DNA from 2 places in the Delftia sp. CH05 genome. Region 2 is predicted to be linked to the other one. Evidence: predicted binding sites of a transcription regulator. Region 2 holds the regulator's gene; the other holds the start of a gene.
The links. Region 2 encodes FNR, which switches genes on or off when oxygen is low (the NO sensors DNR and NnrR bind a similar motif). Its sites were predicted from a motif close to TTGATNNNNATCAA; they were not measured.
Positions count from the first base shown of each region.

Region 1: GRX31_RS03950 (DASS family sodium-coupled anion symporter) is a predicted target of FNR. The motif match lies at 11,001-11,014, and genes of this name have one in related genera.

Region 1 covers NZ_WUMG01000003.1:70,019-85,393, forward strand. Annotated here, with positions in the region: gene GRX31_RS03850 (glycerol-3-phosphate dehydrogenase/oxidase) at 1-808, shown strand, start outside; gene GRX31_RS30495 (hypothetical protein) at 1,329-1,490, shown strand; gene rplN (50S ribosomal protein L14) at 1,487-1,855, shown strand; gene rplX (50S ribosomal protein L24) at 1,866-2,186, shown strand; gene rplE (50S ribosomal protein L5) at 2,197-2,736, shown strand; gene rpsN (30S ribosomal protein S14) at 2,745-3,050, shown strand; gene rpsH (30S ribosomal protein S8) at 3,071-3,466, shown strand; gene rplF (50S ribosomal protein L6) at 3,491-4,024, shown strand; gene rplR (50S ribosomal protein L18) at 4,036-4,401, shown strand; gene rpsE (30S ribosomal protein S5) at 4,417-4,938, shown strand; gene rpmD (50S ribosomal protein L30) at 4,953-5,135, shown strand; gene rplO (50S ribosomal protein L15) at 5,147-5,578, shown strand; gene secY (preprotein translocase subunit SecY) at 5,603-6,922, shown strand; gene rpmJ (50S ribosomal protein L36) at 7,055-7,168, shown strand; gene rpsM (30S ribosomal protein S13) at 7,191-7,556, shown strand; gene rpsK (30S ribosomal protein S11) at 7,575-7,979, shown strand; gene rpsD (30S ribosomal protein S4) at 8,070-8,693, shown strand; gene GRX31_RS03930 (DNA-directed RNA polymerase subunit alpha) at 8,806-9,804, shown strand; gene rplQ (50S ribosomal protein L17) at 9,991-10,383, shown strand; tRNA gene GRX31_RS03940 (tRNA-Met) at 10,405-10,481, shown strand; gene GRX31_RS03945 (hypothetical protein) at 10,564-10,881, opposite strand; gene GRX31_RS03950 (DASS family sodium-coupled anion symporter) at 11,176-12,681, shown strand; gene GRX31_RS03955 (alkylhydroperoxidase domain protein) at 12,694-13,281, opposite strand; gene GRX31_RS03960 (CMD domain protein) at 13,278-13,973, opposite strand; gene GRX31_RS03965 (putative FMN-dependent luciferase-like monooxygenase) at 13,970-15,082, opposite strand; partial or broken gene GRX31_RS03970 (dipeptide ABC transporter ATP-binding protein) at 15,063-15,375, opposite strand, start outside.
Region 2 covers NZ_WUMG01000045.1:2,920-18,294, forward strand. Annotated here, with positions in the region: gene GRX31_RS24735 (FecCD family ABC transporter permease) at 1-491, opposite strand, end outside; gene GRX31_RS24740 (helical backbone metal receptor) at 533-1,411, opposite strand; gene GRX31_RS24745 (bifunctional adenosylcobinamide kinase/adenosylcobinamide-phosphate guanylyltransferase) at 1,408-2,001, opposite strand; gene GRX31_RS24750 (cobyrinate a,c-diamide synthase) at 2,001-3,398, opposite strand; gene GRX31_RS24755 (hypothetical protein) at 3,654-3,863, shown strand; gene GRX31_RS24760 (cell division protein ZapA) at 3,896-4,297, shown strand; gene GRX31_RS24765 (sulfite exporter TauE/SafE family protein) at 4,689-5,507, shown strand; gene GRX31_RS24770 (bifunctional diguanylate cyclase/phosphodiesterase) at 5,471-7,957, opposite strand; gene GRX31_RS24775 (HD-GYP domain-containing protein) at 7,954-9,198, opposite strand; gene GRX31_RS24780 (sulfite exporter TauE/SafE family protein) at 9,372-10,097, opposite strand; gene hemN (oxygen-independent coproporphyrinogen III oxidase) at 10,103-11,485, opposite strand; gene fnr (fumarate/nitrate reduction transcriptional regulator Fnr) at 11,647-12,366, shown strand; gene GRX31_RS24795 (hypothetical protein) at 12,448-12,735, opposite strand; gene GRX31_RS24800 (FixH family protein) at 12,917-13,231, opposite strand; gene ccoG (cytochrome c oxidase accessory protein CcoG) at 13,289-14,743, opposite strand; gene ccoP (cytochrome-c oxidase, cbb3-type subunit III) at 14,821-15,375, opposite strand, start outside.

The sequences.
Region 1 (15,375 bases), on a different contig from region 2:
GCACGTGGTCGTGGACCGCGACTTCCTGCCCAGCGACCATGCCCTGCTCGTGCCCAAGACGGCCGATGGCCGCGTGCTCTTTGCCGTGCCCTGGCTGGGCAAGGTCATCCTGGGCACCACCGACACGCCGCGCAACGACCTGGCGCGCGAACCCCTGCCTTTCCCCGAAGAACTGGACTTCATCCTCACCGAGGCAGGCCGCTACCTCACGCGCCAGCCCACGCTGGCCGACGTGCGCAGCATGTGGGTGGGCCTGCGCCCGCTGGTCAAGCCCCAGGACGACGATGGCGAAAACACCAAGAAGATCAGCCGCGAGCACACCGTCATGTCCAGCCGCACCGGCCTGGTGACCGTCACGGGCGGCAAGTGGACCACCTACCGCGCCATGGCCGAAGACGTGCTCTCCGAATGCTTTGCCATCGGCCGCCTGCCGCACCGCCCCGGTGGTGTCACGGCCCGCCTGCCGCTGGCCGGCGCCCCGGCCGAGTCCGCCGTGCACCACCGCATGAACCAGATCCAGGGCCTGCATTCCTACGGCACGGAAGCCTCGGCGGTGCAGGCGTTGCCGGGCAACGACGAATGGCTGGCCGACGGCCTGAACGAAGCCATGGTGCGCTTTGCCGCGCGCTTCGAGTACGCGCGCACCGTGGAAGACGTGCTGGCGCGCCGCAGCCGCCTGCTGTTCCTCGACGCGCGCAAGGCCGCCGAAGTGGCCCCGCGCGTGGCGGCCATCCTCCAGGAGGAGCTGGGACACGACGCCGGCCTGGCGGACTTCATGCCGCTGGCGGCGCAGTACCTGCCTGCCTGATCCTGTCCATCTCCATGCACAACGCCCTGCAACGCAGGGCGTTGTGCTTTCTGCGTAAGACGCTTGCGCCACGAATGATTGTCAAAATTGATGAATATATGTACTCGATTGGTTTTATGAATGAGAATGCGGTTCATGGCGCCCAGCTTCAGTGCCAGTGAACAGCAGCCAGCACAAGGCTGACGAGGGAGGGAAGCAAAAAGAAAGCGCTTGAAAGTGCGTTTTCCGCAGGGCAAGGGCCGCGCCCAAGCCCGACGCGGTGGCCCCAAAGCCGCTGCGCGGTCTGTGCCGTCGTCGGCGCGGTCCGTCCGCAGCCAACAATTGCGTTGAGTCTGCCACCCTTTGCCGAGCCCGCGTGGCTCGGCTTTTTTATGGGCGTCTCCGGTGGCATGGGCCGATCGGGAGGCCCGGGCGGCCCCTCGGTTGCCGGCGCCCTTGTGGGCGTTGCACAACGCTGCCGGGCAAGGGCGGGAAAAGTCGCTAAGGGTTTGACGCGCAAAGGAATTTCTGGGACAATCCCATGCTTCACGTGAAAATCGTGAAGTTATCTGCCCAGTGGAAGCGCCGAGAAATGGTTTTCGGCGTGGACGACGGGCCCAAGACTGACTGGCTGCTCGCGGCCCTTGAGAAGACTCTGGGGCTGTCGGGTGTTTGCTGGAGCAAGTTGGGAATATTGAAATGATCCAAACAGAATCTCGGTTAGAGGTTGCCGACAACACCGGCGCGAAGTCTGTTCAGTGCATCAAGGTGCTGGGCGGTTCTCATCGTCGCTATGCGAGTGTTGGTGACATCATCAAGGTGAGCATCAAGGAAGCTGCACCGCGTGGACGCGTCAAAAAAGGCGAGGTCTACAGCGCGGTCGTGGTGCGCACGGCGAAGGGTATTCGCCGCGCTGATGGCTCGCTCGTCAAGTTCGACGGCAATGCCGCCGTGCTGCTGAACGCCAAGCTGGAGCCTATCGGCACCCGCATCTTTGGCCCCGTGACTCGTGAACTGCGCAACGAAAAGTTCATGAAGATCGTGTCCCTGGCACCTGAAGTTCTCTAAAGGAAGCACCATGAACAAGATTCGCAAGGGCGACCAAGTCATCGTGCTGACCGGCCGTGACAAGGGCAAGCAAGGCGTGGTCTCGGCTCGCAAGGACGACTCCCACCTGCTGATCGACGGCATCAACCTGGTGAAGAAGCACGTCAAGCCGAACCCCATGAAGGGCACCACCGGCGGCATCGTGGAAAAGGCCATGCCTATCCACCAATCCAACGTGGCCATCTTCAATGCAGCGACCGGCAAGGCCGATCGCGTGGGCATCAAGGTGCAAGCCGACGGCACGCGCGTTCGCGTGTTCAAGTCCAACGGCGCCGAAATCAAGGCGGCCTAAGGGGTAACACATGGCACGACTGCAAAAACTGTATCGCGAAAAGATCGCGGCTGAACTGAAGGAAAAGTTCGGCTACACCTCCACCATGGAAGTGCCCCGCCTGACCAAGATCACCCTGAACATGGGTGTGAGCGAAGCCGTGGCCGACAAGAAGGTGATGGACAACGCCGTGGCCGACCTGACCAAGATTGCTGGTCAGAAGCCTGTGGTGACCAAGGCCAAGAAGGCTATCGCCGGCTTCAAGATCCGCGAAGGCCAGGCCATCGGCTGCATGGTGACCCTGCGTGGCGTTCAGATGTATGAATTCCTGGATCGTTTCGTCACCGTGGCTCTGCCCCGCGTGCGTGACTTCCGTGGTATCTCCGGCCGTTCGTTCGACGGTCGCGGCAACTACAACGTCGGCGTCAAGGAACAGATCATCTTCCCCGAAATCGAGTACGACAAGGTGGACGCTCTGCGTGGTCTGAACATCAGCATCACGACTACGGCAAAGACCGACGACGAGTGCAAGGCACTGCTCGCCGCTTTCCGTTTCCCCTTCAAGAACTGAGGTGGCGCATGGCTAAAGTTGCATTGATTCAGCGCGAACTCAAGCGCGAAAAGCTGGCGGCCAAGTACGCTGCCAAGTACGCAGAACTGAAGGCAATCGCCGCTGACGCAAAGCGCAGCGACGAAGAGCGCGACGCCGCTCGCCTGGGCCTGCAGAAGCTGCCCCGTAACGCGAACCCCACTCGCCAGCGCAACCGCTGCGAGATCACGGGTCGTCCCCGTGGCACCTTCCGTCAATTCGGTCTGGGCCGCGCCAAGATCCGTGAACTGGCCTTCGCTGGCGACATCCCCGGTGTCACCAAGGCCAGCTGGTAAGCAAGCAGGAGAGATTAAACATGAGCATGAGTGATCCCATCGCTGACTTGCTGACCCGCATCCGCAATGCACAAATGGTCTCCAAGACCACCGTGACGGCTCCTTCCTCCAAGGTCAAGGTTGCCATCGCCCAGGTGCTGAAGGATGAAGGCTACATCGACGGCTTCCAAGTGAAGACCGACGCTGGCAAGTCCGAACTCGAAATTACCCTGAAGTACTACGCCGGCCGTCCGGTGATCGAGCGCATCGAGCGCGTGAGCCGTCCCGGCCTGCGCGTGTACAAGGGCCGCGACGCAATCCCCCAGGTCATGAACGGTCTGGGCGTGGCCATCGTCACCACTCCCAAGGGCGTGATGACGGATCGCAAGGCACGCGCCACCGGCGTGGGCGGCGAAGTGCTGTGCTACGTGGCCTAACGGACATTAAGGAGAAATACTGAAATGTCTCGCGTAGCAAAGACTCCCGTGGCCATCCCCGCAGGCGTGGATGTGTCCATCAAGGCTGACCAGATCAATGTGAAGGGCACCGGCGGCACGCTGTCGCTGGCCCAGAACGTTCTGGTGAAGATCTCCAACAACGAAGGCAAGCTGTCTTTCGAGCCCGTCAACGACTCGCGCGAAGCCAACGCCATGAGCGGCACCATGCGTCAGCTGGTGAACAACATGGTGGTGGGCGTGAGCAAGGGCTTCGAGAAGAAGCTGTCGCTGGTCGGCGTGGGCTTCAAGGCTTCGGCCTCTGGCGCCAAGCTGAACCTCGCGATCGGCTATTCGCACCCGGTGAACTTCGAAATGCCGGCCGGCATCACTGTTGCCACCCCCACGCCCACGGAAATCGTGGTCAAGGGTGCTGACCGCCAGGCCGTTGGCCAACTGGCTGCTGAGATCCGTGCCGTTCGTCCTCCCGAGCCCTACAAGGGCAAGGGCATCCGTTACTCGGATGAGAAGGTCGTGATCAAAGAGACCAAGAAGAAGTAAGGAGCTGCATTATGTTGACCAAGAAAGAGCAGCGTCTCCGTCGTGCCCGCCAGACCCGCATCCGCATTGCACAGCAAGGCGTGGCACGTCTGAGCGTGAACCGTACGAACCTCCACATCTACGCAAGCGTGGTGTCGGAAGACGGCACCAAGGTGCTGGCTTCGGCCTCGACTGCCGAAGCCGAAGTGCGCACCCAACTGGGCGCCATCGGCAAGGGTGGCAACGTGGCTGCCGCTACGCTGATCGGCAAGCGCATTGCCGAGAAGGCCAAGGCTGCAGGCGTGGAGAAAGTGGCTTTCGATCGCGCTGGTTTCGCATACCACGGCCGCGTGAAGGCTTTGGCAGAAGCCGCTCGTGAAGCCGGCCTGCAGTTCTAAGCGGAGCGGATAGAAATGGCAAAGTTTTCTCCCAAGGTGCAAGACGAAGGTCGTGACGACGGTCTGCGCGAAAAAATGATCGCGGTGAACCGCGTCACCAAGGTTGTGAAGGGCGGTCGTATCCTCGGCTTCGCTGCACTGACCGTGGTTGGCGACGGTGATGGCCGTGTTGGCATGGGCAAGGGCAAGTCCAAGGAAGTGCCTGCAGCCGTGCAAAAGGCGATGGAAGAATCCCGTCGCAACATGATCAAGGTGTCCCTGAAGAACGGCTCGATCCATCACACCGTGATGGGTCAGCATGGCGCAGCATCCGTGATGCTGAACCCCGCTCCCAAGGGTACCGGCATCATCGCCGGCGGCCCGATGCGCGCCGTCTTCGAAGTGCTGGGCATCACCGACATCGTGGCCAAGAGCCATGGCTCGTCGAATCCCTACAACATGGTCCGCGCGACTTTTGACGCTCTGAAGAACTCCACGACCCCTTCGGAAGTGGCAGCCAAGCGCGGCAAGTCGGTTGAAGACATCTTCACCGCCTGATCGGAGTCAATCACATGACAACGCAACAAACCGTGAAGGTGCAACTGGTGCGCAGCCCCATTGGCACCAAGGAATCGCACCGCGCCACCGTCCGTGGCCTGGGCCTGCGCAAGCTGAATAGCATCAGCGAACTGCAGGACACGCCTGCTGTGCGCGGCATGATCAACAAGATCAGCTATCTGGTCAAAGTCCTCTGAAAGGATTGATGATGGAACTCAATAGCATCAAGCCTGCAGCAGGTGCCAAGCATGCCAAGCGCCGTGTCGGCCGCGGCATCGGCTCCGGCCTGGGCAAGACTGCCGGCCGTGGTCACAAGGGCCAGAAGTCGCGTTCGGGTGGCTACCACAAGGTGGGCTTCGAAGGCGGTCAAATGCCTCTGCAGCGCCGTCTGCCCAAGCGTGGCTTCAAGTCGCATCTGCTGAAGTTCAACGCAGAAGTGACCCTGTCCGCTCTGGAACAGCTGGGCCTGGCCGAAGTCGATCTGGCAGCTCTGAAGCAAGCCGGTCTGGTTGGTGAAATCGCAAAGGTGGTCAAGATCATCAAGAGCGGTGAAATCAGCAAGGCTGTCAAGCTCAACGGCATCGGCGCTACCGCCGGCGCCAAGGCTGCCATCGAAGCTGCCGGCGGCAGCATCGCCTGATTAATGATCTGAAAGAAGACATCCGTGGCTACTAGCGCAGCTCAAATTGCAAAAACCGGAAAATTCGGCGATCTTCGCCGCCGTCTGGTTTTTCTGTTGCTCGCGCTGGTCGTTTACCGCATCGGGGCTCATATCCCCGTGCCGGGCATCGATCCAGCGCAGCTGCAGCAGCTGTTCAATGGCCAGCAGGGCGGCATTCTCAATCTGTTCAACATGTTCTCGGGTGGGGCGCTGTCGCGCTTCACGGTGTTCGCACTGGGGATCATGCCGTACATCTCGGCATCGATCATCATGCAGCTCATGACCTACGTGGTCCCTACATTCGAGCAGCTGAAAAAGGAAGGTGAATCGGGTCGTCGCAAGATCACCCAGTACACCCGCTATGGCACTCTGGGCCTGGCGATTTTTCAGTCCCTGGGAATTGCCGTGGCTCTGGAAAGCTCCGCAGGTCTGGTTCTGAGCCCCGGTTTCGGCTTCCGCCTCACGGCGGTGGTCAGCCTGACGGCCGGCACCATGTTCCTGATGTGGCTCGGTGAACAGATCACGGAACGTGGTCTGGGCAACGGCATCTCGATCCTCATCTTTGGAGGTATCGCCGCAGGTCTGCCGAGCTCCATCGGTGGTCTGCTGGAGCTGGTGCGCACCGGTGCCATGAGCATCCTGGCCGCGATCTTCATCGTTCTCGTGGTGGCAGCCGTGACGTACTTCGTCGTGTTTGTCGAGCGGGGACAGCGCAAGATCCTGGTGAACTATGCGCGTCGTCAGGTGGGTAACAAGGTGTATGGCGGTCAGTCTTCGCACTTGCCGCTGAAGCTGAACATGGCGGGGGTCATTCCTCCCATCTTCGCTTCCTCGATCATCTTGCTGCCGGCGACCGTTGTGAACTGGTTCAGTGCAGGGGAATCCATGCGCTGGCTGAAGGACATTGCTAGCACGCTGACCCCCGGTCAGCCGATCTATGTGATGCTCTACGCCACCGCCATCATCTTCTTCTGCTTCTTCTACACGGCCCTGGTGTTCAACAGCCGGGAAACCGCCGACAACCTGAAGAAGAGTGGTGCCTTCATCCCCGGGATCCGTCCCGGTGACCAGACGGCCCGCTACATTGACAAGATCCTGGTTCGCCTGACCCTGGCTGGTGCGGTGTACATCACATTCGTGTGCTTGTTGCCCGAGTTCCTGATCCTGAAGTACAACGTCCCGTTCTACTTCGGTGGTACATCACTGCTGATTATTGTGGTGGTGACCATGGACTTCATGGCCCAGGTGCAGAACTACATGATGTCGCAACAGTACGAATCGCTCCTCAAAAAGGCGAACTTCAAAGCGACACTTGGCAATTGAACTAAGTGATGGGCCTGGCCGGCGGTGCCGGCGGGTCCAGTAAGAGTTAGTAGACGCCCATTCGATCTATCCATCGCGGGCATGTTTCCCGGTCGATAGGCCGTAACGGATGTAGAGTTTTAGGAGAATGAAATGAGAGTTTCGGCTTCGGTCAAAAAAATCTGCCGTAACTGCAAGATCATCCGCCGCAAGGGTGTGGTGCGAGTGATCTGCACGGACCAGCGCCACAAGCAGCGCCAGGGTTGATAGGAAAGTTTGAGGACGAATAATGGCACGTATCGCTGGCATTAACATCCCGCCGCATCAGCACGCTGAAATCGGCCTGACCGCTATCTATGGGATCGGTCGCACCACTGCACGCAAGATCTGCGAAGCCGCTGGCATCGCATATTCCAAGAAAATCAAGGAACTGACTGACGGTGATCTGGAAAAGATCCGCGATCAGCTGACTTCCCTGACGCTGGAAGGTGATCTGCGTCGCGAAACAACGATGAACATCAAGCGTTTGATGGACATCGGTTGCTATCGCGGTTTCCGTCATCGTCGTGGCCTGCCCATGCGTGGTCAGCGTACCCGCACGAATGCACGTACCCGCAAGGGTCCGCGCAAGGGTGCCGCGGCTTTGAAGAAATAAAGAGATTGAAAGATCACTATGGCTAAGTCTCCCGCAAACAACGCTGCACAGCGCGTTCGCAAGAAAGTCCGTAAGAACATTTCGGACGGCATTGCCCACGTGCACGCTTCGTTCAACAACACGATCATCACCATCACCGACCGCCAAGGCAACGCTCTGTCGTGGGCCTCGTCGGGTGGCCAGGGCTTCAAGGGTTCGCGCAAGTCGACTCCCTTCGCTGCCCAGGTGGCTTCGGAAGTGGCTGGTCGTGCTGCCATCGAACAGGGCATCAAGAACCTGGACGTCGAAATCAAGGGTCCCGGTCCCGGCCGTGAATCCTCGGTTCGCGCCCTGGGCGCCCTGGGCATCCGCATCACTTCCATCGCGGACGTGACGCCGGTTCCCCACAACGGCTGCCGCCCTCAAAAGCGCCGTCGTATCTAAGCTTTTTCACCAAGCCCACCGCCGCCCAGATGTGTAACATCGCGGGCGGCTCCCGTGCTTGTGCACGGCAGATGACACAAAGGAAATCAAGTGGCACGCTATATCGGCCCCAAGGCCAAACTCTCCCGCCGTGAAGGCACTGACCTGTTCCTGAAGAGCGCACGTCGCTCGATCGCCGACAAGTCCAAGTTCGACACCAAGCCCGGCCAGCACGGCCGCACTTCCGGTCAGCGTACTTCCGACTTCGGCCTGCAGCTGCGCGAAAAGCAGAAGGTCAAGCGCATGTACGGCGTGCTGGAAAAGCAATTCCGCCGCTACTTCGAAGCCGCCGACAAGAAGAAGGGCAACACCGGTGCCAATCTGCTGTCGCTGCTGGAGTCGCGTCTGGACAACGTGGTGTACCGCATGGGCTTCGGCTCGACCCGCTCGGAAGCGCGTCAGCTGGTGTCGCACAAGGCCATCACGGTCAACGGCCAATCCGTCAACATCCCTTCCTACATGGTGAAGGTGGGTGACGTGGTCGCCGTGCGTGAAAAGTCCAAGAAGCAGGCCCGCATCGTCGAAGCCCTGCAACTGGCTGGTCAAGTCGGTTTCCCCGCATGGGTGGAAGTGTCGGCCGACAAGGCTGAAGGCACGTTCAAGAAGTCGCCTGACCGCGACGAGTTCGGTGCAGACATCAACGAATCCCTGATCGTTGAGTTGTACTCGCGTTAATTCCGCGCAGCGACATTTCTGTAAAACCGTCCCCCAGCCGCGAGGCATCGCGCTGGGGTGCTTCACCAGCCTTACCGGTGTAACGAGCCGGGGGTATTGAGAGGAAGTCTGCATGCAAACCAATTTGCTGAAGCCCAAGACGATCAATGTCGAGCAGCTTGGCCACAATCGCGCCAAAGTTGTTCTGGAGCCGTTTGAGCGTGGCTACGGCCATACGCTGGGCAATGCCCTGCGCCGTGTCCTGCTCTCGTCCATGGTGGGTTACGCAGCGACGGAAGTGACGATTGCTGGTGTGTTGCACGAGTACTCGTCCATTGACGGTGTCCAGGAAGATGTGGTCAACATCCTGCTGAACCTCAAGGGTGTGGTGTTCAAGCTGCACAACCGCGACGAGGTCACGCTCTCCCTGCGCAAGGATGGCGAAGGCGTCGTGACGGCGCGCGACATCCAGACGCCCCACGACGTGGAAATCATCAACCCTGATCATGTCATCGCCAACCTGTCGCAAGGCGGCAAGCTGGACATGCAGATCAAGGTCGAGAAGGGCCGCGGCTATGTGCCCGGCAATGTGCGCCGCTATGGCGACGAGTCCACGAAGTCGATCGGCCGTATCGTGCTGGACGCTTCGTTCTCGCCCGTCAAGCGCGTGAGCTACGCCGTCGAATCGGCCCGCGTTGAACAACGCACCGACCTCGACAAGCTGGTGGTGGAGATCGAAACCAATGGTGCGATCACTGCCGAGGACGCCGTGCGCGCCTCCGCCAAGATCCTGGTGGAACAGCTCGCCGTGTTCGCTCAGCTGGACGGCGGCGATATCGCCAGCGTCTTCGATGCTCCGGCCGGTGGCCGTGGTGCCGCAACCGCCTTTGATCCCATCTTGCTGCGTCCCGTGGACGAGCTGGAACTCACCGTGCGTTCGGCCAACTGCCTCAAGGCAGAGAACATCTACTACATCGGCGACCTGATCCAGCGTACCGAAAACGAGCTGCTCAAGACCCCCAACCTGGGTCGCAAGTCGCTCAACGAGATCAAGGAAGTCCTGGCTTCCCGCGGTCTGACGCTGGGCATGAAGCTCGAGAACTGGCCGCCTGCTGGCCTGGAAAAGCGCTAAGCACTATAATTGCAGGCTCTCCTTTTTGGAGAGCCTCAGTGCCTCGGGCAGTACCTGATACGGCTGCACGAATTAATCAACAACTTGCGCAAATTCGGTTGAGGCAAGCTGCAGATCCGGTAACGGGTCCAGGCTTGCATCCTTGTTTGCGCAAGCCCTAATTACATATTTTAGGAATAAAGCACCATGCGTCACGGTCACGGCCTCCGCAAACTCAATCGCACCTCTTCGCACCGCCTGGCGATGCTGAAGAACATGATGAATTCGCTCATCGAGCACGAAGCCATCAAGACCACCGTTCCCAAGGCCAAGGAACTGCGCCGCGTGATCGAGCCCATGATCACCCTGGCCAAGGTCGACACCGTTGCCAACCGCCGCCTGGCATTCGACCGCCTGCGCGACCGCGACAGCGTGACCAAGCTCTTCAACGAGCTGGGCCCCCGCTTCGCAAAGCGTCCTGGTGGCTACACCCGTATCCTGAAGATGGGCTTCCGCGTGGGCGACAACGCCCCCATGGCCTTCGTGGAACTGGTCGAGCGCGCTGAAGAAGGCGCCGCCGAAGCCAAGGCAGCTGAATAATCTGCTATAATTTTGGAATACCGCGCGATGGAGCAGTCTGGTAGCTCGTTGGGCTCATAACCCAAAGGTCGGAGGTTCAAATCCTTCTCGCGCAACCAAATTAAAAAGGGCTACGACAACTGTCGTAGCCCTTTTTTCATGCCCTCGCGCCAGGGCAAAGGCCAGGCAGACAGCCCGGCATCAGCCGCCCAGCTGGTTGCCGATGCGCTGGCCCAGCCGCAGGCGCACGCGGTGGGCGATTTCCTGGGCGGCATCGGGGCTGAGCACCTCGCTGATGTGCAGCAGCTCGGTGTAGTGCATGTACAAGAGGCCGCGCAGGGTCTTGAAAGCGGCCTCGTGGTCGCCGCCGCAGACGCTGGCGTCATCGGCCAGCACGCGCTCCACCACGCCGGCCTGCAGCAGCGGGATCTTGCAGATGACGGCGTGGCGGGCGATCTCCAGGTCGATTTCCTGGAGCCGGCATTCCCATTCCTCGGGCAAGAATCGGTTGGCTGGCATGTCGGCTTTTCTCCTTTTTTCACTGCATGGGTACACCGGGGCGAAAGGCACCCGGTCTGGGGATGCTGTCATGTGAGCGGGGCTCGGTGGCCTGGGTCGCCAGGTTTACTGGCCCGGCCTTGATGCCTGTCAAACTTCGGTGGCGCAGGCGCCCGCTGGAAGCCGGGCTCATGCTGCACTGCATCATGATGTCAGTCATGCGGCGCGGCCGCCAGTGCCCGTGCAGGCTGGTGGGCTTTTGCTCCCGGCAGGCCATGCTCTCTCGGCGCCGCTCCGGCAACGCAAAGGATCCACATGCTCGAGAAGATTGCCTCGCTGTTCCGCTACTTCAAGTCGGCCGTGCCGTTCCGGCTGGTGCCGGCGCTGATCGCCACCGCCGTGCTGTTCGGGCTGCTGCTGGTGCCCGTGCCCGAGGGGCTGACGCCCAAGGCCTGGCAGCTGGTGGCCATTTTCCTGACCACCATCGTGGCCATCATCCTCAAGGTCATGCCCATTGGCGTGATGGCCTTGATGGCCATCGTGATCGTCTCGCTGTCCCAGGTCACGTCTGGCTCGTCCAAGGGCGCAGTCACCGATGCGCTGAGCAGCTTTTCCAGCCCGCTGATCTGGCTGATCGTGGTGGCCATCCTGATCTCGCGCGGCCTCAAGAAGACGGGGCTGGGCAACCGCATCGGACTGATGTTCATCGCGCTGCTGGGCAAGCGGACCATCGGCATCGGCTACGGCCTGGCGATCTGCGAGCTGGTGCTGGCACCGTTCACGCCCAGCAACACGGCGCGCGGCGGCGGTATCGTGCACCCCATCATGAAGTCCATCGCCAATGCCTTCGATTCGGACCCGGCCAAGGGTACGCAGGGCAAGGTGGGCACCTACCTGGCCCTGGTCAACTACCACGCCAATCCCATCACGTCGGCCATGTTCCTGACCGCCACGGCGCCCAATCCGCTGGTGGTGGACTTCGTGGCCAAGGCCACGGGCCAGGCGCTGCACCTGAGCTGGACCACCTGGGCGCTGTACATGCTGCTGCCGGGCCTGCTGTGCCTGCTGCTGATGCCGCTGGTGATCTACCTTCTGTCGCCTCCCGAACTCAAGGCCACGCCCAATGCCGTGGAGTACGCGCGCAGCGAGATGGCACGCATGGGGCCGCTGTCGGGCAAGGAGCGCGTGATGCTGGGCACCTTCGGCCTGATGCTGCTGCTGTGGGCCAACGTGCCGCAGATGCTGTTCGGGCCTGCCTTCACGCTGGACCCGACGGTGGTCGCCTTCCTGGGCCTGTTCGTGCTGATCATCACGGGCACCATCGACTGGGATGACGTGCTGTCCGAGAAAAGCGCCTGGGACACGCTGGTGTGGTTCGGCGCCCTGGTCATGCTGGCCGAGCAGCTCAACAAGCTGGGCGTGGTGTCCTGGTTCGCGGTGGGCATGAAGAACGCCATCGTCGCCAGCGGCCTGGACTGGCTGCCGGTGGCGGCCATCCTGGTGGGCGTGTTCGTGTTCTCGCATTACCTGTTCGCCAGCACCACGGCCCACATCAGCGCCATGATGCTGGCCTTCCTGACCGTGGGCGCCCAGCTGATTCCTGCCGACTATGTCGTGCCCTTCATGCTGATGATGACGGCCGGCTCGGCCATCATGATGACGCTGACCCACTACGCCACCGGCACTTCGCCCATCATCTTCGGAAGCGGCTATGTCACGCTGGGCAACTGGTGGCGCGTGGGCGCGGCCATGTGCGTGATCGAGCTGCTGGTCTTTGCCGTGGTCGGCAGCGCCTGGTGGAAGCTGCTGGGCCTGTGGTGAGGGCGAAAGCCCTCATGCGGTGGTCCGTGGCTCGCCCAGCGACAGCATGAGCCGGTTGGCCCAGTTGAAGAAGGCCGTGCCGTGCAGCACATCGGAGATGGCGGCATCGTCCAGGCCGGCGGCGCGCAGCGCATCGATGTGGGCGGGCTCCAGCGCAGGCGGCGTCTGGGTCAGCGCCACGGCCGCCGTGACGATGGCGTTCCAGCGCGGCCCCAGGTCCGTGCCCGGACCCTCGTCGAGCAGGCGCTGCACGTCGCCGCCCCGGCGCGAGAAGTGCGTGGCAAAGCGCGCATGGACCGAGGCGCAGTAGATGCAGCCATTGGCGCGCGAGGTGGCAGCGGCCGCCAGCTCCCGCTCGGCACGCGGCAGGCCGGCGTCGGGGTTGTAGAAGATGTCCTTGTCGGTGCGCGTGCGTGCGCCCAGCGTGTCGGGGTCGCGCGCCAGCAGGCGGAAGTAGGGCGACTGCGCGCGTGAGGCATCGACCAGGCCTGCATGGTGGCGTTCGGTCAGCTCGCTTTCGTCCAGCGGCTCAATCCATGGCAGCCAGTCGAGCTGTTCCTGGGTGAAGACCTGGGGAGCGGCGGAGTTCGTTGAGGTCATGGCTGGGCTTGCAGGGTGGTGGGTTGATGGGCGGCCGGGGGCGCGGGGCGTGCAGCCAGCACGCGCAGCCCCGCCACCACGCGGATCTGGAAGGACAGGAAGGACGCCAGCTGGGACAGGATGACGATGTCCGTCTCGCTCCAGCCCGCCTGTTGCAGCGCCTGCAGGGCCCCGGCGCTGGCGTCGCGCGGGTGGTAGGTCAGCAGGTGCGCATGCGCCAGCGCCGCGGCCAGGCGCGCGCCCAGCAGCGCGGCATGGGCCGGGTCCACGGCATAGGCGGGGCCGCTCTGGTCTTCGCGGCTCAGCGGGCCTGCCGGGTAGCGGCCGTACGGCCCGTGCGGGCCGCTGCCGGGCTGAAGGCTTTGTGCACGGCCCCGCACGACTTCGGATGCCACGGCGGCAGCCAGTTCCGCATCTTCGGCCGCCAGTGCCTTCGCATAGAAGGCGGCGCTGCGCGGCTCGCCATGCAGCCCGGCCGTGAAGGCGGCCAGGGCCAGCCGCTCGCGCAGCGAGACCGTGCCGGGCACGGGCTCGGCGGGCGTGAACAGGGCGGCAAAACTCTGCTGGGCCTGCGTGCGCGCCTCGGTGCGGTGGCGGCGCACGCGGTCCAGGGCGCTGCCGGGGGTGATGCCGGCGAGGTGGTCGATGACGTCGTCCGGAAAACGGGGCTGTACGGTGGTGTTCATGGTCATGCGGCTTGCAGCAGTCCGGCCCGGGCTGCGGGGAGGGAAGAGGGGGCCTGCAGATCTGCACGGCGCCAGCCCAGGGCTGGTGCCACGTGGGCGGCCGTCAGCTCGATGGAGCGCAGGATGGCGTCGTGCGGCGGGTCGATGGAATGCACCTGGAAGACGATGTCGCTCACGCGCGCCAGCGCCGTGTCGGCGCGCAGCGAGGCGATGACCTCGTCGGGCGTGCCCACATGCACGTCGTAGGCGGCGATGAGATCGGCCAGCGGCGCCTGCGGATCGACGCGGGCCGCCCACTGCGAGGGCTGGGCGGCATGGCGCCGGGCCACGCGGCGCAGGCCGGCCTCGGCCCAGCGCAGCGCATCGTCTCGGCGGTCGGCCACGAACAGCGTGCGCGAGCCCAGGATGCGCGGCGCCCGCCCCGCGGGCAGGCGGGCGAGGTAGGCGTCGATGATGGGGTTCTGGATCTCGGACAGCGTGGCCAGCGGCGCGCCTTCGGGCCGTGGCTGGGTGCGCGACAGCATCAGGCCGTCGCCGTTGGCCCCGGCCCGCGCGCCGCCCTCGGCCGAGAACGTGGCCTGCCAGACGCGCTCCAGCAGCTGCGGCGCGGCCGGGTACAGGTGGACGCCACCGGCCAGCGTGCGCCCGGCCCAGGCGTCCTGCAGCACGCCGAAGTTGCGCGCGAAGACGGCGCCGCGCTCGGCGCCCTGCACGCCAAAGGCCTCGAAGGATTCGGCCGTGCCGCCCGTGCCCAGGCCCACCTCCAGGCGGCCGCCGGTCAGCAGGTCCAGCACGGCCGCGTCCTCGGCCACGCGCAGCGCGTTTTCCAGCGGCAGCGTGATCACGCCCGTTCCGATGCGGATGCGCCGCGTGCGCGCCGCCACATGGGCCAGGAAGACGAAGGGCGAGGGCAGGCCGCCCTCGCTTTCATGGAAATGGTGCTGGGCTACCCAGGCCGAGTCGAAGCCCTGGGCCTCGGCATGGGCGATCTGCTCGGCCACTAGGCGGTAGCGCTCGCCGGCCGGCGCATCGTCGAGCAGGCGGCTGAAGAAGCCCAGGCGCGGGCCGGTGCGGGAGCCGTGGCCACGGTTGGTATCAGGCGGGGTGAGGGACAAAATCAATGCTCCTTTTGCCGGGAATGGCGTCCATGAGTTCACGCGTGTAGTCGCTGGTGGGGCGCTGGAACACCTCCTCCACGCTGCCCGCGTCCACCACCCGGCCCGCGCGCAGCACCGATACCGTGTCGGCAATCTGGCGCACCACGGCAAGGTCGTGCGAGATGAAGAGATAGGTCAGCCCCAGGTCCTGCTGCAGCTGGGCGAGCAGGGCGAGGATCTGCGCCTGCACCGTCACGTCCAGGGCCGATACGGCCTCGTCCAGCACCAGCACCTGCGGCTGCAGCACCAGG
Region 2 (15,375 bases):
ATGTCCGGGTTCATCAGCAGCACCAGCGATGCGGCCGCGCCCAGCACCACCCCCACCACCACACCGGCCAGCAGCAGGCGCATGGTGTTGTGCACGCCCTGGGCCAGCACCAGGGTCAGCAGCACGGCCAGGGCCGCGCCCGCAAAGGCCGCGCCCGTGACGCCCAGGCGCGCCAGGCCCGCGAGTGCAAAGGGCGAGGCGCCCAGCGCCGCCATGCTCAATGCAACGCCCAGCGAGGCGCCCGAGGCGCTGCCCAGCAGATAGGGATCGGCCAGCGGGTTGCGGAACACGCCCTGGGCAATGGCCCCGGCCAGCCCCAGCAGGCCGCCGGCCAGCCAGGCGCCCGCCGTGCGCGGCAGCCGGATCTCGGTGACGATCTGCCAAGACAGCGGATCGCTGCGCGCGGCCCACACGCTTTCCCAGCCCGTGCTGCCCACGCCCGCGCCCAGCAGCATGAGCAGGGCACTCACGGCCAGCAGGGCCAGTGCCATCCACGGCGCAGCCAGGCCGCTGTGGTGCCTGCGGGCCTGCCTCACCGTGCGGCCCCGTTCAGGCAGCGCGCCATCAGCGCAGCGCCCTCGGCCATGCGCGGGCCGGCGCGCACCAGCACGTCCAGCTCGGCCGGCACAAAGCGGCAGACGCGCCCGGCCTGCATGGCACGCAGGCGGCCCCAGCCCGGATAGGGCTCGCCCGATGTGCCCAGGCTGCGGTCGCCGCCCAGGATGAAGTCCGGATCGGCGCGCACCACGAATTCAGGGTTGATGCGCGGGAACGGCCCCAGCTGCGCACCCACGATGTTGCGCATGCCCAGGCGCGCCAGGGTCTCGCCGATGAACGAAGACTCGCCTGCGGCAAAGGGGCCGCGGTTGACCTCGAAGTACACGGTCTGCCCGCGCAGCGCGGGGGCCATGCTGCGCTCCACCTCCTGCATGCGCGCCTCGATGGCGGACCAGACACGGTCGGCCCCCTGCCCGGGCGGCAGGTCCAGCAACTGGCCCACGGTGCGCAGCACGGCCTGCGCATCGGCATGGGTGCGCGGCTCCAGCGCCACGACCTTGAGGCCCAATGCCTGCAGCCGCGCCACCGAGCGCGAGGCCATGGACACCAGCACCAGATCGGGCTTGAGCGCGACGATGGCCTCGATGTTGGGATCGATTCCGCCGCCCATCACGGGCAGGGTCTTCACATGGGCCGGCCAGTTCGAATAGCGGTCCACGCCGACCAGGCGCTGGCAGCCGCCCAGCTCGCACACGGTCTCGGTCAGCGAGGGCAGCAGGCTAACGATGCGCTGCGGCGGCTGTGGCAGCTCCACCGGAACGCCCCGCCCGTCCGTGACCCGGATGGCAGCCTGCGCCGCAGACAGCGCCAGTGCCAACGCCAGGCCCCACAGGGCGGGACGCCATGGCCTCACGGCTGCGGGCCCTTGAGCGCCAACGGCAGGCCGGCGCACATCAGCGTGACGGTTTCGCAGCTTTGCGCCGCACGCTGGTTGAGCACACCCAGCGCATCGACGAAGGCGCGCACCTGCGATCCCAGCGGAATCACGCCCAGGCCGATCTCGTTGCCGACCAGGATCACCGGGCCGGGCGCGCCCTGCAAGGCGTCAAGAAAGGCCGTGCATTGGCCCGACCATCCGCGCGCCAGTTCCTCGGAAGGCTGGGCCGGCATCATCCAGTTGGTCAGCCACAGCGTCAGGCAGTCCACCACCAGCAGGCGCTGCGGCGTGCTGTGCCGCGCAAGCATGGCGGCCAGGTCCAGCGGCTCCTCAAGCGTGGCCATGCCGGGCACGCGCTCGGCGCGGTCGCGCCGGTGGCGGGCGATGCGCTCGCGCATTTCGTCGTCCCAGGGCTGGCCGGTGGCGATCAGCGCGGCCTCGCGGTCCGGTGCGCCATCGAGCCAGGCGCGGGCCAGCAATTCGGCGCGGCGCGACTTGCCGCTTTTCTGGCCGCCCACAATGAGCTGGCTGCGGGGAAGCGAAACGGTGGAGATGGGCTCGATCATCACGCGGTCCCCGGGGGAATGTCGGCGCCCAGCAGCGCGGCCACGGCACGCGGCTGCGAGGCAAACCAGGCATGGAAATAGCTGGCATGCACGCTGCCGTGGCGGTACAGCGCCTCGCCCCGGTCGGGATGGGCGTCCTGTCCCGGACGGCTGCTGCGCCCGGCCTCGGTCATGGATGTCTCCAGCCGGCTGTAGTGAAAGGTGTGGCCGCGCAGCAGGCCCCAGGGCGTGGGCAGCTGCAGCATGCCCAGTCCCGCCAGGCGCGGCTGCATGCAGGCATGGCCGGGCAACAGGCCCCAGAGGTCCGTGGTCCGGCCCGCGGTGTCGGTCAGTCGCTCGCACAGCGCCAGCATACCGCCGCACTCGGCCCAGACCGGGCGGCCGGCAGCCACGTGGCCGGCGATGTCGCCGCGCAGCGCGGCATTGGCGGCCAGAGCATCCAGGTGCAGCTCGGGATAGCCCCCGGGCAGCCACAGCGCATCGCAATCCGGCAGGCGCTCGCCGGCCAGCGGCGAGAAAAACGTCAGCCGCGCACCCATGGCACGCAGGCAGTCGAGGTTGGCCGCATAGATGAAGCTGAAGGCCGCATCGCGCGCCACGGCCACGGTGCGGCCCGCCAGCCAGGGCTGCACCTGCTCGGTGCGTTCGGCAGGCAGCTCAAAATCCACGGACCAGTCCTGCCAGCTGGCGCCCTGCCCCGGCCCGGCCTGCCAGGGCAACTGGCCCAGCGGCGTAGCCTGCAGCGCATCGGCGGCCACGTCCAGGCGCACCAGCGCATCGTCCAGTTCATGTGCGGCGACCAGGCCCAGGTGTCTTTCGGGCAGCAGCGAGGCGGCGCCCTTGCCCTGCACGCGCGCCAGCGCGCCCAGCCACAGCGAGGGATCGCGCAGGCCGGCACGCAGCAGATCGGCATGGTGGGCGCTGCCCACGCGGTTGGCCAGCAGGCCGGCCCAGCGCAGGCCCGGCCGATAGTGCTGCAGGCCATGGGCCAGCGCGCCAAAGGTGCCGGCCATGCCCGAGGCGTCGATGACGGCCAGTACCGGCAGGCCCAGCCGCTCGGCCACATCGGCCGCGCAGGGCGTGCCGTCGAACAGCCCCATGACGCCTTCCACCAGGATGAGATCGGCCTCGCAGGCGGCTGCGTGCAGGCGTGCACGCATGTCGGACTCGCCCGTCATCCACAGATCTACGCTGTGCACGGACGCGCCGCTGGCCAGTTCATGCCAGTGCGGATCCAGGAAGTCGGGGCCGCACTTGAACACGCGCACGCGCCGGCCCTGGCGCGCATGCAGCCGCGCCAGCGCAGCCGTCAGCGTGGTCTTGCCCTGGCCCGAAGCCGTGGAAGTGATCAGCAGCGCCGGGCAGCGTGCCCCGCCCTGGCCAAGGTCAATGTTCATGTGTTCGCTCCGCGCGGCGCATTGTAGTGCGCGCCCGCACCGCGGCCGCAACCAATGCTTACGCAATACATCCCGCCGAAGCAGACGAGTCCTACAGATGGCGCTACGATTTTGTGAGACAGTCTGGCGCTCGCTCTCCAATACCCGAGCAAGGCGCTGACGTCAAGCCGTGTACGCCTGCCTGTTACCAGGTTTCCTCGGATACTTCCACGGAATGTGCTCACTTCGTTCGCACGTCCTACAATCTCAGCGTCTATGACCTCCCAGACTTCCCTCGACCACATTGCAGAGCGCGTGGAGCGCCTGCTGGTTCGCCACGAGGAACTGCAACGCACCAATGCGCTGCTCGCCGAGCAGGTGGCGGCCCTGACCCAGGAGCGTGATTCGCTGCGCTCGCGGCTCAACGCCGCCCGGGCCCGCGTCGATGCCCTGATCGAGCGCCTGCCCTCCAACCAGGGGGCCTGACCCCTTCGCAACCGCCGACGCCCCGAACGCCCATGAAGCAGATCGAAGTGCAAATCCTGCAGCAAAGCTATGTGCTGACCTGCCCCGATGGCCAGGAAGAGCGTCTGCTCGAAGCCGTGCGCCGTGTGGACACGGCCATGACCCGCATCCGCGACAGCGGCAAGGTCCGCTCCCGCGAGCGCGTGGCCGTGCTGTCCGCGCTGAACATGGCCTTCGACGTGCTGGACCGCGAAGCCCAGGAAAGCGCCATGGCCACGGCCCAGGCCGAGATGCAGTCCCTGCATGACGAGGCCGCTTCCCAGCACAACGCCCCATCCCAGCCGCCCGAGCCCAGCCCCGAGGAGCTGGCCGAGCGTGCGCGCCAGCAGGCCCTTGCCGAGCAACTGGTGCTGCGCCTGGACCAGGCCCTGGAGGGCGATGCGCGGCTGATCTGAGCCTGGGCCGCCGCTGCCTTTCCTTGCCCCGCACGACAGCCTCTTCGGAGGCTGTTTTCATTGCATCGCCCATGTCAATGAAAAGCCCATGCCGTTCAAAGAACTTGATCGCGGGCCTGATCAACGGCCTTAGAATGGAGGCGTCTGCAAACCCGCCGGGCTTTATAGTTCCTTGGACCAATGCTCTATGAGCCCGGGCTTGGTACATTGCCATTCGAGCGTGATCGTCTCGCGTCAGATGAACCCAACGTCTGGCTGCCCTTGCCCCCCTGAACCCCGGTTCAGGATGACGGCCCAGTGGTCTTTGCAGACACCTGATTCCAACCCGGCGCACCTCCACGGTGCGCCGGGTTTTTTGTTGCCCGCCCCTCCACTACCGATCTGCCGCCGCATGCCTGATCTGCTGTTTCTCGAACTGGCCCTGCTGGGCCTGTGCTCCGGTTTCCTGGCCGGCCTGCTGGGAGTGGGCGGCGGCATGGTGCTTGTGCCGTTTCTGACCTACTTTCTCGACAAGCGTGGCGTCGGCCCGGACCTGTCCGTGAAGATGGCGATCGCCACGGCCATGGCCACCATCGTGTTCACCTCGATCTCCAGCCTGCGCGCCCACCACGGTCGCGGCGCCGTGCGCTGGGACATCGTGCGCAGCCTGGCGCCGGGCATCATCACGGGCGGGCTGCTGGCCAGCCTGGGAGTCTTCGCACTGCTGCGTGGCAAGTACCTGGCGCTGTTCTTTGGCGTGTTCATCGGCTACATGGCGCTGCGCATGCTGCGCAGCAACAGCCAGCCCACGGCCACGCGCGCCCTGCCGGGACCGCTGGGGCTGTACGGTGCGGGTACGGGCCTGGGCTTCATCTCGGGGCTGGTGGGTGCGGGCGGGGCCTTCATCAGCGTGCCCTTCATGATGCGCTGCTCGGTGCCCATGCACATGGCCGTGGGCACCAGCGCGGCGCTGGGGTTTCCGATTGCCGTGGTGAATGCGGCGGGCCTGATCTTCACCGGCGCGGGTGACGCGGGGCGCCCCGAATACTCGCTGGGCTACCTGTGGCTGCCGGCCCTGCTGGCACTGGCCTGCTGCAGCGTGCTGACCGCGCCGCTGGGCGCGCGGGCCGCGCACCGGCTGCCCGTGGCCCAGCTCAAGCGGATCTTCGCCACGCTGCTGTTCGGCCTGGCGGCCTACATGCTCTGGAAGGGCTTGAGCGCGGGCAGCTGAGCGCTTGCCACCTGGGCCATTCTCTGCCGGTAGGCGATGGCGCCAATGCCGGCGCGCTGGGCCTGCAGGCATTCGCCGAATTGCTCGCGCGGCAGGCCCGGCGCGCACAGAAAGCCCTGGAAGTAGTGGCCCTGCATGCGGTGGATGGCCGTCAGCTGCTCGTGCGTTTCCACGCCCTCGGCCACGATCTCCACGCCCAGCGCCAGCCCCAGGCTGATGATGGCGCCAACGATGGCCTGGTCGCCCTCGTCGCTGGGCAGGCCGCGCACGAAGCTCTGGTCGATCTTGATCTTGGAGATGGGCAGCTTCTTCAGATAGGCCAGGTTGGAATAGCCGGTGCCGAAGTCGTCGATGACCATGCCCACGCCCAGATCGGCGATCTGGCATACGCGCAGCGCCATGTCCTGTGCATCCTGCAGCAGGATGCTTTCGGTCAGCTCCAGCTCCAGCAGATGGGGTTCCAGGCCATAGCGGCGCAGCAGCTCGGTCACGCGCTCGACAAAGCCCGACTGGCGAAATTCCAGCGCCGAGACGTTGACCGACACCTTGATCGGCATGCCCTGCTTCTGCCAGCGCGCAGCCTCCTGCACCGCCTGCTCCATGACCCAGGCGCCCAGCGTGACGATGTAGCCCGACTCCTCGGCCAGCGGGATGAAGACACCGGGCGAGACCACGCCGAATTCGGGGTCGGTCCAGCGCAGCAGCGCCTCGGCCGCGACGATGCGGTCGCTGTCGATGTGCACCTGGGGCTGGAAGTACACGGCCATGCGGCCATGCTCCAGCGCCTGGCGCATGGCATGCTCCAGCTTCATGCGCGACAGCAGGCCCGCGCTCATTTGCGGCTGGTAGAAGCTGAAATGGCCCCGGCCCCGCTCCTTGACGCGGTACATGGCCGTGTCGGCCTGGCGGATCAGCTCGTCCAGCGTGAGGCCGTCGGCCGGGTACTGGGCCACGCCGATGCTGCACTGCACGGAAAAACCCAGGCCGTCGAGCAGGAAGGGCCGCTCCATCTCCTGCAGGATGCGCCTGGCCACCGCGGCAGCCAGCTCGGCGTTGCAGCCGTGCAGGTAGAGCACGAACTCGTCGCCGCCCAGGCGGCACAGGATGTCTACCGGCCGCATGCAGTCGCTCAGGCGCTGCGCGACCAGCTTGAGCACTCGGTCGCCGAACTGGTGGCCCAGCGAGTCGTTGATGATCTTGAAGCGGTCCAGGTCGATGAACAGGATGCTGAACACCGTGCCGCCTGCGCGTGCGGCCTCGATGGCCGCATCCACGCGCTCCGTGAGATTGAGCCGGTTGGGCAGGCCGGTGAGCGCGTCGCTGTAGGCCAGCTGTTCGATGCGCTGCTGTGCCACGCGCTGCTGGGTGAGGTCGCGCATGAAGCCGATGCTCTGCACCACGTCGCCCTGCGCATTGCGCAGCGGCACCCAGGACAGGCGCACGGCGCAGCGCGCACCGCCGGCCTGGCGCAGCCAAAGGTCGCCCTCCCAGAAGCCGCCTTGATGCCACTGTATGCGGGCCAGGTCGCCCAGCGTGTCGGATGGGTCTTCGGTGGCTTCGAACAGCGATTCCACCGTGCGGCCCTGCACGGGCATGCCGCCCAGCAAGCGTTCGCAGGCCGGGTTGGTGCGTGCCACGTCCATGTGGTCATCGGCGATGAAGATGCCGTCCAGGCTGGACTCGAAGACCCGCGCAGCCAGTTCCAGGCCCGCCTGGGTCTGGGCCTCGGCCGTGATGTCGCGGAAGGAGAAAATGCGCCCCATGGGCAGGCCCCGGCGCAGCTGGGGCACGGCGCGGCGCTCCAGAATGCGGCCGTCGCGCAGGTCCAGTACGTCGGACGCTTCCATCAGGGGCTGGGCCGACAGCAGCTTCAACTGCTGCGCGTAGGACTCGGCATCGCGCACCTGGCCGGCCAGGTGATCGAGGATGGCCGCGTCGTTGCGGCGCACCAGCAACGCCTCGGGAATGCCCCAGAGCGTGGCGAATCGGTGGTTGAAGGCGCGGATACGGCCATCGGGATCGCACACCAGGATGGCGTCGGCCGCCGACTCCAGCGTGGCGCGCAACTCGCCCAGCAGGCTTTCGAATTCGGCCTCGTGCAGCGCCTGCTCGCGCCGGTCCAGCATGCTGACCAGGAGCACCTCGCCGTCGAGCGCGCGCACGCGCATCTCCACGGGCGCCAGCTGGCCGTCGGCACGGCGCACCTCGGAAATGAACTGGGCGCCGGCCTGCCAGTTGAAGGGGTCGCTCCAGAACGCCTGCTGCTGCGGCGTGGCGGCCAGCACCTGCACGGGCAGTCCCACGGCGGCATCGGTCTCATAGCCGGTGACGGATTCGCTGGCGGCGTTGGCGCGCAGCACCTTCAGGCTGCGGGCATCGATCAGCCACAGCGCCTCCTGCAGTGCATCGAGCAGGCGGGGCCAGGCGCGGTTGAGCGCTTGCTTGTTCAAGACGCCACCTTCGGCGGATCCAATTCCACCGCCCGTTCAAAGTAATAGCAGACACGCCGGCGCGGCGACAGATAGTCCAGCGCGTCGCGCGGCAACTGCGCAGGAGCCACGCCCCGGCGTATGCCCAGCGCGGGAAACAGCTCCAGCGCCAGCACGGGCGCCTGGGCGGCCGGCACGCTGGCGTCATGGACCATCACCGAAGGCTTGAGCGGCCGCGATGCATTGACGGACATGACCATGGCATGGCGCCCATCGGTCAGCTCCACCACCGAACCTGGCGGGAACACGCCCATCATGCGGATGAAGCCATTGAGCACGGGCGCGGCGAACTTGTCGCGCAGCCGGCTGAACAGCATGGACAGCGCCTCGTGCGGCGTGTGCGGCGTCTGCGCATCGCCGGGATTGCACAGGCGGTCATAGGTGTTGACCAGGGCCAGGATCTGGCCCGTGAGCTCCATGTCCTCGGCCACCAGGCTCAGCGGGAATCCCGTGCCGTCGGCCCACTCATGGTGCTGTGCGATGGCGGTGGTGACCTGGGCCGACAGGCCCATGCGCATGGCGATGGCCACCGATTCACCCACATGGCGCTCGTAGCGGTCGCGCAGCGCGTCGGGCACGGAAGACTCCAGGGCCAGGCCGTGCATGCCTTCGGCGCCGGCCACCGGCTTGCCGGCATCGTGCAGCAGCGCCGCCAGGCCCAGGTCGCGCAGCAGCGCAGCCTCCAGGCCCAGGGCCCGGCCCAGCAGCAGGCCGAGCACGGTCACGTTGACGGCGTGCACGCTCTGGTTGCTGCCCACGCCATCGGACAGGAGGTGAATCGCCACGTCCTGCGGGCCGGCCAGTTCGGCCAGGCAGCCGTCGACCAGGGCTTCGGTGGGCATGCGCGCCTGCTCGGGCGCGCTGGCAAGGGTGGTTTCGATGGCCACATAGCCACGCTCCACCTTCTGAAAGCGCGCATTGCAGTCCTCCAGCCGGCCGCGCCAGTTGGGCACGGACAGCAGCAGCGGCGCTGCGGGTGCAGGTTCCTCGGCGGGTTCGGCTGCAGCGGCCGCCACAGCGGGCAGCGGCTGCGGCGGCGGAGTGCGCACCTCGGCCGGCCAGGCGTCGCTTTTGTGCGGAACGCAGCGCACCGCCTCCAGGCCCAGGGATTTCAGGGTCTGGATCTGTGCGCTGGAGGTGATCTTGAAGCTGCTGACCGGAAAGGGATGGTTCAGCCATCCAACATCGAGCTGGACAAACATGCCCGGACGGAGGTCTCGGATATCGATGAGGACGGAATGGTTCACGCGCGGCAACGGCCCCGAGGCTGAAGGAATCGGCAAATGTAAGCCGATGATTCGGGCATTATCTCCAGTTCTGAGGGCCTTGCAGGCAATCCGCGACCCTCAGGACCAAGTCTGTCCCCCGCTGTTGTTCATCGGCACCAGAGACTGGGCTTGTAGATCAGGTCCATCCACAGCGCCCATACGGCCACGCCCACCAGCATCAGGCCGGCCAGCCGCGTGCCCCATTCGGCACGCAGGCCGTTCAGGCGCTGGCGGCCCAGCCGCCACAGCCAGGGGCCGGCCACCAGCCACAGCCCGCTGCCCACGCCAAAGGCCGCCATGGCCGATGCGCCCTGCAAGGGGCCACCGCTGAGCGCGGCGACCAGCACGGCCGAATACAGCAGTCCGCAGGGCATGAGCGCCCAGGCATAGCCCGCCGCCAGCGTGCCGCCAGGGGCGGACACCCAGGGCTGCACGCGCCGCCAGGCGGCGCGGCCCGCAGACTCCAGCCAGGCGGGCTGGCGGGCCTGCACCATCATGGCCAGGCCCCAGGCCATCACGGCGACATGGGTCAGCGTCCAGAACGGCTGCAGCGCCGTGGTCTGGCTGGTGAGCCAGGACAGGCTTTCCATGGCCAGCGCCGAGGCAGCGCCCAGGCTGGCATAGCCGGCCAGCCGCCCGCTATGGAACAGCGCCGTGCGCAGCCACAGCCGGCTTTGCAGTCCATGGACGGCGACCACCTGCCCACCACCCTGTACCGTGCCCTGCCCCGCCCCGCCCGTGACCACGCCGCAGGGCGCGGCGCACATGGCAAGGCAATGGGGCCCGCCGACGAGCCCCATGATCAAAGCGGTCCAGAGCAGCGACAACAGCATGGGGCCTAGATGATCCTCGAAAACCGCGCCCGGTTCTTGTCGGCCTGCAGATATCGGTCAAACAGCATGGCCACGCCACGCACGAAGTACCAGCCCATGGGCGTGACCTGGAATCCCTCGTCGCTGATCTGCACCAGCCCCTTGGCCTGCAGGTCCTGAAGCGCCGCCAGCTCGGGGGCGAAGTACTCGCGAAAGCCCAGCAGCCAGGCCTGCTCCATGGGCTCGAACAGCACGGCGCCCTGGCACATGATGGCCATGATGACGGCGCGCCGCACCAGATCATCGCGCGACAGTGCCAGGCCGCGCACCACGGGCAGGTGGCCGGCGTCGATGGCGTCGTAGTACTCCTCCAGCGTCTTGGCGTTCTGGCTGTAGCTGGCCCCCACCTTGCCGATGGCCGACACGCCCAGCGCAATCAGGTCGCAGTCGGGCTGGGTGCTGTAGCCCTGGAAGTTGCGATGCAGCCGGCCCTGGCGCTTGGCCACGGCCAGCGCGTCCTCGGGCAAGGCGAAGTGGTCCATGCCGACGTAGACATAGCCGCCGTCCATGAAGGCCGCGATGGAGCGCGAGAGCATGGCCAGCTTGTCGGCGCCCTGGGGCAGGTCCTCGGCCGCGATGCGCCGCTGCGGCTTGAAGCGCTCGGGCAGGTGGGCATAGGCATAGAGCGCGATGCGGTCGGGCCGCAGCGCATTGACCTGGGCCAGCGTGCGCTCGAAGGACTCGGGCGTCTGCTTGGGCAGGCCGTAGATCAGGTCCACGTTGATGGAGGCAAAGCCCAGCTGCCGTGCCGCTGCCACCAGCGCGAACACCTGCTCGGCCGGCTGCACGCGGTGCACGGCGATCTGCACCTGTTCGTCGAAGTCCTGCACGCCGAAGCTCAGGCGGTTGAAGCCCAGTTCCTTGAGCACGGCCAGGCGTTCGACGCTGACGGTGCGCGGATCGACCTCGATGGAGTATTCGCCGCCCGGCTCCAGCTTGAAATGCTCGCGCAGCAGGGCCATCAGCGTGCGCAGTTCATCGTCCGAGAAGAAGGTGGGCGTGCCGCCGCCCAGGTGCAGCTGGCTGACGGCCTGGCCCTTGCCGCAATGGGCCGTGTGCAAGGCCATCTCGCGCGCCAGGTAGTCCAGGTAGACGGCCGCGCGATCGTGGTGGCGCGTCACGATCTTGTTGCAGGCGCAGTAGTAGCACAGCGACTCGCAGAACGGCACATGCACATACAGCGACAAAGGCATGGCCCGCGCTGCGGTACTCGATTTGCGGTGCTCAAGTGCCAGGATATAGTCTTCAGCACCGAAAGCCTCCACGAAACGATCGGCCGTGGGGAACGAGGTGTATCGGGGCCCCGGTACGTCGAAGCGACGCAGCAGCTCTGGGGTGACAGCGGTCATGGGTTTTTTCCTCTAATGTCGTCCACTGTGCCGCAGCCCATTGGCCGCGTCCTTGACTCATATCAAGAGTTGTTCGCGGCAGTGCTGCGACAATTTGATCCAACTCATCGCCATCCACGAGGTCACCGCCGGCGCACTGCTGCGCCGCTGATGTTTACTCCATGAACCTTCAGACCATCAAAGCATCCTGTTCCAATTGCAACCTGCGCGAGCTGTGCATGCCCATGGGCCTGGATGCCGAGCAGATGCAGCGCATCGACGACATCGTGGCCACGCGCCGCAAGGTCAAGCGCGGCGGCCTGCTGTTTCGCAACGGTGAGTCCTTCACCTCGCTGTACGCCATCCGCACGGGCTTCTTCAAGACCTGCGTGGCCACCGAGGACGGGCGCGACCAGGTCACGGGCTTTCAGATGGCCGGCGAGATCATCGGCCTGGATGGCATCGTCAACGACCACCACACCTGCGATGCGGTCGCGCTGGAAGACGCCGAGGTCTGCGTCATGCCCTTCGACAAGCTGGAGGACCTGTCGCGCGAGGTCACGGCCCTGCAAAACCATGTGCACAAGGTCATGAGCCGCGAGATCGTGCGCGAGCATGGCGTGATGCTGCTGCTGGGCAGCATGCGTGCCGAGGAGCGCCTGGCCGCCTTCGTGCTCAACCTGGTGCAGCGCCTGCACGCCCGGGGCTTTTCCAAGTCGGAACTGGTGCTGCGCATGACGCGCGAGGAAATCGGCAGCTACCTTGGCCTGAAGCTGGAGACGGTGAGCCGCACCTTCTCGAAGTTTGCCGAAGAAAACATCATCGAGGTGCGCCAGCGCCATCTGCGCATCCTGGACACGGACGCGCTCAAGCGCATCGTCAACAGCCAGCAGTGCCAGTGAGGCCGCAAGGCCCCGCCCCCCGGCAATGAACAAGGCCCGCTGTCGCGGGCCTTGTTCATTGCCATTGCAGTGCACGCAGGTTCAATCGCGCCCCAGGCCCTGCATGGCCAGATTTGGGTCCGGCTCGGAGACCACGCCGTCGTTGAGATCGTGCGTGGAGCGTCCCAGCATGGTGGTCATGAGGCTGGACAGCATGGTCACGCCCCAGAAGGCGAAGAAGGCCAGCGTGTAGATTCCCTGCCGCGACCAGCCCAGGTCGCCGAGCCAGTGCAGCTCCAGCGGGTCCACGAAGGCGAATACCAGCATCTCCATCACGGCGGCGGCCAGAAAGGCCGGCCAGGCAATCCACATCCAGCGTTGGGCCAACATCAGCGATCTCCTTGAGCTGTCGAGGGGTGGCTTTCATTGTGCGCGCCGCCCGCGCACCGTGCCAAGCCCTGCGCACCCTGCACTGCCTGTAGGAAACCCTTGGCCCTCGCGCATGCTGGAGATGCCATCCACCATGCAAAAAGGCCGCGACTGCGGCCTTGTGCACGGCATTTTCCTGCCTTCAGCGGTCCGTGGGATGGTCCTGCGCGGGCGTGGCCGCGTGGTTGCGGCCGGTGACCGCGGGCGCCAGGCTCTTGGGCACTTCGCGCACGCCATCGGCACGCTCGTTGATGGTGATGCCATTGCGGTAATAGTCAGGATCGATCACGGGATCGGCGCCATTGATCGCAATGACGGCCGTGACCACGCCAGCCACCACGACGGCGGCCGGGCCGGCCACCACGAGCCAGACATGGGCGAACTTCCACCAGGGCTTGCCGGCGTCCGGATGCGAAGGGGCCGTGGCGGGCGCGGAGACTGCGGGACTGGAAGACATGGATAACCTCTTTCTTTCAAACAGCCGGCGCAGCCTGGGCGGTGCCGGCCAGACATATCACCGGGGCACCAGGAAGACGGCCTTTTCGGACGCGCGTCCCGCGCCTGAATGCACGGCATCGATATCGAAGAATACGGTGTGCGAGCCCGGCTCGGCGGAACCGTAGGGAATCTGCAGCCGCGCCGCAATGCCGCGCGTCTCGGCCGGGCCGACCTCGACCTCCTGCTCGGACGCCAGCTCCAGCCCGTCGAGGCCATGGGCGCTGATGCGGTAGCGCTGGGCCTGCTCGGTGGCATTCATGATCTGCAGGCGGTAGACATTTTCCAGCTTGCCGCCCGCGACGATGCGCGACAGCGACGCCCGGTCGCGTATCACGTCGACCTTGACCGACTGGCGCAGCGCCAGGCTCACGATCATGGCCATGCTCAGGCCGATCAGCACGGCCGAGTAGACCAGCACGCGCGGACGGAAGATGCGGCGCAGCACCTGGGCCCGCCGCCACAGGCCGGCCATGGCGTTCTGCGTGGTCAGCCGGATGAGGCCGCGCGGATACTCCATCTTGTCCATGATGGAATTGCAGGCGTCTATGCACAGACCGCAGCCTATGCATTCGTACTGCAGGCCGTTGCGGATGTCGATGCCCACGGGGCAGACCTGCACGCACATCTTGCAGTCGATACAGTCGCCCAGGCCCTGGGCCTTGTAGTCCACCTTCTTGGTGCGAGGCGCGCGCGGCTCGCCCCGGCCCGTGTCGTAGCTGACGATCATGGTGTCGCGGTCGAACATGGCGCTCTGAAAGCGCGCATAGGGGCACATGTACTTGCAGACCTGCTCGCGCATGTAGCCGGCGTTGCCATAGGTGGCGAAGCCGTAGAACAGCACCCAGAAGACCTGCCAGCTGCCCTGCAGCGCCAGCAGCTCGCCGCCCAGCTCGCGGATGGGCACGAAGTAGCCCACGAAGGTGAAGCCGGTCCACAGGGCAATGGCAATCCACAGCAACTGCTTGAGCGACTTCTTCCAGAGCTTTTCAAAAGTCCAGCCGTTCTTGTCCAGGCGCATGCGCGCGCTGCGGTCGCCCTCGACCTTGCGCTCCACCCACATGAAGATTTCGGTGTAGACCGTCTGCGGGCAGGAAAAGCCGCACCACAGGCGACCGGCCACGGCCGTGAACAGGAACAGCGCCAGCGCCGAGATGATCAGCAGGCCCGCCAGGTAGATGAAATCCTGCGGGTACAGCACCAGCCCGAACAGGTAAAAGCGCCGCGCACCCAGGTCGAACAGCACCATCTGGCGCTGCCCCCATTCCAGCCAGGGCAGGCCATAGAAAACCAGTTGGGTGAGAAACACCAGAGCCCATCGCCAGCGTGCGAAGACACCGCTGATGGAGCGCGGGTAGACCTTCTTCTCGGACTCGAACATCGACACCAGCTGGCCCGGGTCCGGGTCGGCAGGCGTGATCGGAATGACTTTGCGGGGAGGCTTCCCGGCATCATCCCCGTTCTCGGGCTTCATGGTGGGTTCCTTGGTTTTTTGGAATATCTGAAAACTCAAAAGGCAAAAAGGCGGCGCCGCAGCGCCGCCCCCTGTCCTTATTGACGGACTGCGCCGTCTTTGTGCGACATGCCCCAGACATAGGAGGCAAGCACCGCGATCTGCGCCTCGGTCAGCTTGTCCTTCTGGGCAGGCATCTCGTTGTGCTTGCCGTTGTTGATCATGGCCGTGATGGCGCCCTCGCCCCAGCCGTGCAGCCAGATGTCATCGGTCAGGTTGGGCGCGCCCAGGGCCTGGTTGCCCTTGCCGTCCATGCCATGGCAGGCGGCGCAGGCCGTGAACTTGGACTTGCCCAGCGAAGCCTTGAGCGAGTCGTGCGGGCTGCCCGACAGGCTCAGCACATAGTGCGAGAGGTTGCGCACATCATCGGGCGTGCCGACGGCAGCGGCCATGGGCGGCATGATGCCGATGCGGCCCGCCGTGATGGTTTCCCTGATCTTGTCGGGCGTGCCGCCATGCAGCCAGTCGCCATCGGTCAGGTTGGGGAAGCTCTTGCCGCCGCGTGCATCCGAGCCGTGGCACTGCGCGCAGTTGTTCATGAACAGGCGCTCGCCGATGGCCATGGCCTGGGGGTCCTTGGCCATGTCTTCGGT